One region of the Pseudomonas sp. VEM90 genome, then DNA from elsewhere that is predicted to be linked to it. Evidence: predicted binding sites of a transcription regulator. Region 1 holds the regulator's gene; the other holds the start of a gene.
The links. Region 1 encodes FliA, which starts transcription of late flagellar genes. Its sites were predicted from a motif close to CTAAAGTTTNNNNNNNNNNNGCCGNTAA; they were not measured.
Positions count from the first base shown of each region.

Region 2: a site for FliA is predicted at 1,206-1,233, ahead of motA (flagellar motor stator protein MotA). Genes of this name have one in related genera too.

Region 1 is NZ_JBTRAR010000008.1:41,789-44,983, forward strand. Features, by position in the region: gene flhF (flagellar biosynthesis protein FlhF) at 1-536, shown strand, start outside; gene fleN (flagellar synthesis regulator FleN) at 630-1,463, shown strand; gene fliA (RNA polymerase sigma factor FliA) at 1,460-2,200, shown strand; gene ACYCCG_RS10005 (chemotaxis response regulator CheY) at 2,308-2,682, shown strand; gene ACYCCG_RS10010 (protein phosphatase CheZ) at 2,705-3,195, shown strand, end outside.
Region 2 is NZ_JBTRAR010000022.1:56,799-59,993, forward strand. Features, by position in the region: gene motB (flagellar motor protein MotB) at 1-286, opposite strand, end outside; gene motA (flagellar motor stator protein MotA) at 290-1,141, opposite strand; gene ACYCCG_RS20005 (HDOD domain-containing protein) at 1,272-2,807, shown strand; gene ACYCCG_RS20010 (rhodanese-like domain-containing protein) at 2,852-3,195, shown strand, end outside.

The sequences.
Region 1 (3,195 bases):
GTATCGGCGCCCAGGAGCAGCTCAAGACCCTGGGCCGCATCCTCAACGTGCCGGTGACTTACGTCGACCCGGGCCAGTCGCTGGCAGCAGCGCTGGAGCCGCTGCTGCGCAAGCGCGTGGTGCTGATCGATACTGCCGGCCTGCAGGCCAGCGACCCTGCGCTGCGCATGCAACTGGAAACCCTGGCCGGGCGTGGCATTGCCGCGAAGAACTACCTGGTGCTGGCCACCACCAGCCAGAAGCAGGTGCTGACCGCCGCCTACCACAGCTACAAGCGCTGTGGCCTGGCCGGTTGCATCCTGACCAAGCTCGATGAAACGGCAAGCCTTGGCGATGTGTTGAGCCTTGCCATCAGTCATGAACTGCCAGTGGCCTATCTTACCGATGGCCCACGCATTCCTGACGACCTGCACCTGCCGCGGGGCCACCAGTTGGTCACGCGGGCCGTGAATGTGCAGCAGCAGGACGAGCCCAGCGAAGAGGCCATGGCCGACATGTTCGCTGATCTCTATCACAACCCACGGCGAGCGGGTTGACCATGAAGCGTGTGCAAAGTCGCTATGCCAAGGGGCACGCAGAATTGCCCTACGTGTGGCCTGAGTCCCAGCGAGACAAGGTAAAGAACAGACATGGGTAGCATGCATCCCGTACAGGTGATCGCCGTGACCGGTGGCAAAGGTGGCGTCGGCAAGACTAACGTTTCAGTGAACTTGTCCCTGGCGCTGGCCGAGCTTGGCCGCAGGGTCATGTTACTGGACGCCGACCTGGGCCTGGCCAATGTCGACGTGTTGCTGGGCCTTGCCCCCAAACGTACCCTCGCCGATGTCATCGAAGGGCGTTGCGAGCTGCGTGACGTGATGCTGCAGGGCCCTGGTGGTGTGCGCATCGTGCCGGCAGCCTCGGGCACCCAGAGCATGGTGCACCTGGCCCCGGCCCAGCACGCCGGGCTGATCCAGGCGTTCAGCGAAATCGGTGACAACCTCGATGTGTTGGTGATCGATACTGCTGCGGGTATTGGTGACTCGGTGGTCAGCTTCGTTCGTGCCGCCCAGGAAGTGCTGTTGGTGGTGTGTGATGAACCTACCTCGATTACCGATGCCTACGCGTTGATCAAGCTGCTCAACCGCGACTACGGCATGAACCGTTTCCGTGTCTTGGCCAACATGGCGCAGAGCCCGCAGGAAGGGCGTAACCTGTTTGCCAAGCTGACCAAGGTCACCGATCGCTTCCTTGACGTTGCCCTGCAGTACGTGGGTGCCGTGCCTTACGACGAATGCGTGCGCAAGGCGGTGCAGAAGCAGCGTGCCGTCTACGAAGCCTTCCCCCGCTCCAAGTGTGCACTGGCCTTCAAGGCGATTGCGCAGAAGGTCGACAGCTGGCCGCTGCCGGCCAACCCGCGCGGTCATCTGGAGTTCTTTGTCGAGCGCTTGGTGCAACCCACCAGCGCGGGACCCGTACTATGAACGCCAGCGGTTTCAAGATGTACAGCCGGGCGGCGAAGGATGCCCAGTACGAGCTGATCGAACGCTACGCCCCGCTGGTCAAGCGCATCGCCTACCACCTGTTGGCCCGCTTGCCGGCCAACGTACAGGTCGAGGACCTGATCCAGGCCGGCATGATCGGCCTGCTGGAAGTGGCCAACAAATACGACGCCAGCAAGGGCGCCAGCTTTGAGACTTACGCGGGTATCCGCATCCGCGGCGCCATGCTGGACGAAGTGCGCAAAGGTGACTGGGCACCGCGTTCGGTGCACCGCAACACTCGTATGGTCAGTGATGCCATGCGTGCAGTAGAAGCCAGAACAGGCCGTGACGCTAAAGATCATGAAGTTGCTGCCGAACTCCAATTGAGTCTCGATGATTACTACGGGATCTTGAACGATACCCTGGGCAGCCGCCTGTTCAGCTTCGACGACCTGTTGCAGGATGGCGAGCACGAAGGGCTGCATGAGGATGGCGCCAGTGGCCAGGTCGAACCTGCGCGCGGGCTGGAGGAGGAGCGCTTCCAGGCTGCCCTGACCGAGGCTATCGCCAACCTGCCGGAGCGTGAGCGTCTGGTGCTGGCGCTGTACTACGACGAAGAGCTGAACCTCAAGGAGATCGGTGAGGTGCTGGGGGTCAGCGAGTCGCGGGTCAGCCAGTTGCACAGTCAGTGTGCCGCGCGCCTGCGCAGCCGCCTGGGGGAATGGCGGGCGCGTTGAGCCCGCTGTCGTTGCAGTCGTTTTCCACGTTGTACCGAATTGAATGAGTGCGTGCTCGGTAGGCCGAGCGCGTTTGAGACTGCTTGGAGGTCTAATTGGACAAGAACATGAAAATCCTCATCGTTGACGACTTTTCGACGATGCGGCGGATCATCAAGAACCTGTTGCGTGACCTGGGTTTCACCAACACCGATGAAGCCGATGACGGCACCACGGCGTTGCCAATGCTGGAAAACGGTCACTACGACTTCCTGGTGACCGACTGGAACATGCCGGGCATGTCCGGCATCGACCTGCTGCGTAAAGTGCGTGCCAGCGACAAGCTGAAAAGCATGCCGGTGTTGATGGTGACCGCTGAAGCCAAGCGCGACCAGATCATTGAAGCGGCCCAAGCCGGCGTCAATGGTTATGTGGTCAAGCCGTTCACCGCTCAGGTGCTCAAAGAGAAGATCGAGAAGATCTTCGAACGCGTCAACGGCTGAGTCACGTTACGGGGGGCGCGTCATGGATTCATCACAAACGTCTTTGGGCGAGTTCGAATCGACCCTGAAGAAGCATGCCCAGGAGTTGGTCGAAAGCCTGGAGCGGGGCCGTTTCGGCGAGGCGGTGCAACTGATTCACGAGTTGAACCAGACCCGCGACCGCGGCCTGTATCAGGAAGTCGGCAAGCTGACTCGCGAGTTGCACAGCGCCATCGTCAGTTTCCAGATCGACCCCACCATGCCGCAGGCAGAAGAGGTGTCGCAGATCACCGACGCCACCGAGCGCCTGTCTTACGTGGTCAAGCTCACCGAAGGCGCGGCCAACCGCACCATGGACCTGGTCGAGGAAAGCACACCAGTGCTCAATGAGCTGGCCAGCGAGGCCAAGGCCCTGAGCACCGACTGGCAGCGCTTCATGCGCCGCGAAGTGGCTGCGCCGGAATTTCGTGATCTGGTCAAGCGAGTCGACAGTTTCCTGACGCATAGCGCTGAGGGTAACCGCAAGGTTTCCGG
Region 2 (3,195 bases), on a different contig from region 1:
CGGTCTTCACTTCCGGATTGATGGTTTTGTCCGGCGCCATTTCCGGTGAACCACCCAGGTCGATGACATAAGGCGTGCCACTCTCGGAGAAACCGATTGGGTCCTGGAAGTAGCCGGCAATGGCGATCTTCTGCTCAGGCGTGGCCGTGGACAACAGCCACAGCACCAGGAAGAACGCCATCATCGCCGTGGCGAAGTCGGCAAAGGCGATTTTCCAGGCGCCACCATGGTGGCCGCCGCCAAAGCGCTTGACGCGCTTGACGATGATGGGCTGATTGTTCTCCATGACTCAGCGACCGCGAACCGCTTGTTCCAGTTCGGCGAAGCTTGGGCGGTGCTTGGGGTACAGCACCTTGCGCCCGAACTCGACCGCCAGCGAAGGTGGCATGCCCGACGCCGAGGCCACCAGCGAAGCCTTGATCGATTCGTAGAGGTTCAGTTCTTCCTTGGCATCGTGCTCCAGGCACTTGGCCAAAGGACCGAAGAAACCGTAAGCCGCCAGAATACCGAAGAAGGTACCCACCAGCGCCGCACCTACGTGCATGCCGATGGCCGCCTGGTCGCCATCGCCCAGCGAGGCCATGGTCACCACGATACCCAGTACCGCCGCAACGATACCGAAGCCGGGCATACCGTCGGCGATGCCGGTCACCGCGTGGGACGGGTGCTCCAGCTCTTCTTTCATGCTCAGCAGTTCCATGTCGAACAGGCCCTCGAGCTCGTGTGGGGCCATGTTGCCGGTGGACATGATGCGCAGGTAGTCGCAGACGAACGCAGTCATGCGCTCATCGGCCAGTACCGTCGGGTACTTGGCGAAGATCGGGCTGGCAGCGGCGTCCTCGATGTCGGCCTCGATGGCCATCATGCCTTCGCGACGGCTCTTGTTGAGGATTTCGTATACAAGGCCCAGCACCTCCAGGTAGAAGGCATGGCTGAAGCGCGAGCCGAACATCTTTATCGACTTCTTGATGACATGCATGGTCATGTGGCCAGGGTTGGCCTGCAGGAATGCACCGAAGGCCGCACCGCCGATGATCAGTACTTCGAACGGCTGGATCAGCGCTGCGATCTTGCCGTGGGAGAGTACGTAGCCGCCGAGCACGCTCGCGAATACGACGATGATGCCGATAATTTTAGCCATAGGTTCAAAGCACTTGCTGTCGTGGTCAGGGGAAGAGACGGGAGCTTTAAAACTCTTCTTCTACTTATCGGCAGAACTGCGCCAGACTATAGCCACTCAATGCGAAAAGCCAGTTCGGACTGATGTCAAAATGCCAATTGAAACCAAGGTGCCCACTCAGGCCCCGCGTACGCTAGAGGCCTGGGTAAAGCTGCTCGAGAGTGTTCGCATCCCCGTGCCGAAGCACAGCTACGACCGGGTCATGGCCGCCATCCACGATAACCGCCGCTCGCTGCGCGATATCGCCGAACTGATGCAGGATAGCCCGGCACTGGTGCTGTCAGTGATGCGCGAAGCCAATCACCCCACCAATGCCAGCCTCGCCGAGCCCGCCGAAAGCCTGGAAGTCGCACTCAACCGCCTGGGCCTGGAGCGCAGCGAGCAGCTTCTCAAACGCCTGCCGGCACTGCCCGTGGAGGAGATTCCGCCGGTACTGTGCCAGTTCCAGATGATCAGCCAGCATGCGGCACAGCAGGCCAGCGGCCTGTTCGCCAGCCGCCTGGCACGGCTGTGGCAAGAGATTCACTGGGGCAGCCTGCTGTTCCTGTCGCCACTCTGGCCACTGGCACTGGCTTACCCCAAGCTGCTCGACACCTGGGAACTGCGGGTTATTCACAAAGGTGAAGACGCCGCCCACGTCGAGGAAGAACTGTTCGGCGTGCGCATCATGGCGCTGTGCCAGACCATGGCCGAGTATTGGCGCCTGCCCCAGTGGGTCACCCAGGGCTATCGCCTGCTGCTGGAAGAGCGCGAGCAACTGGCCCAGGTGCTGAGCATCGCCCGCGACGAAGACCTGCTCAGCCAACAGCACCGCCTGGATGCCGAGCCCGGCTTGCGACGTTGGTTCAACCAGCCGGCCAATACCGTACTGCTGGCCAACAACCTGGCCCTGGCGGCACAGGTCGGCTGGGACAACCCGCACCTGCTGCGCTGGCAACTGCTGACCGCGCTGTACCTGCAAACCACGCTGGAAGACGTGCAGCAGCAAGTGCACCAGCAGGCGGCTGCCAGCGCCCGCCGCCACGCCCGGCATGCCCTGTTCCACCCGGCCGAGGCTTTGATCTGGCCGTGGCACCAACGCCGCCCTCACCCGGACATGCTGGCCCCGCCTCCACCCAGCAGCGACGACCTGGCGCGCTGGCGCACGCTGTGCCAGCACCTGCTGGCCCAACCCAGCCCGTTCACCAACGCCGTGCACCTGGCCACCCAGGCCCAGGAAGCCCTGCTGGCCTGCGGCATGCAACGCATCATGCTGCTTAGCCTGGACAAGGCCAGCGACTACCTGCGCGTGCAGCAAATTGCCGGTCTGCCCAAGGAGGCTGGGGCCCTGGCCCTGCAGGTATCACAGAACAAGCTGCTGCAAAAGCTGCTGAGTCAGGCCGGGCAGCTGCGCATCACACCGGAAAACCACAGCCAGTTCTCGGCGCTGATGCCTGCCCCGCTGCGCGCTTTGTTTCGCAGCGAGCATGTTCTACTTCGCTCGCTGGCTGCGAACGACCAGGTGCTGATGCTGCTGGTCGCCGACCAGGGCTGCCGGCCGATGGCCGATATCAGCGTGCAAGCCTTCGGCAAGACCGCGCAATGCATCGAGCGGGCCTTGTCGGTGTTTACCAACCGCAAGGGTTGAGCCTTGCGCTACAATCGCCCCTCTTTCCACACTGGAGACCGTGGATGACCGACTTTTCCGGCCTGCCCCTGGTGATCGAAGCTGCAGACCTGCTGCCACGCCTGGATTCGCCGCAACTGATCCTGGTCGACCTGAGCAGCGCCAACCGCTATGTCAGCGGGCATATCCCCGGCGCGCGCTTTGTCGAAGGCAAGCGCACCCAGCTCGGCCAGCCCCCGGCGCCCGGCCTGCTACCGGCCCTGGGCGAGCTCGAGAAACTGTTCAGCGAACTAGGCCACCGCGCCGACGCCGTGTATGTGGTGTACGACGATGAAGGCGGTGGCTGGGCCGGGCGCTTCATCTGGCTGCTCGATGTCATCGGCCACAAGCGCTACCACTACCTCAATGG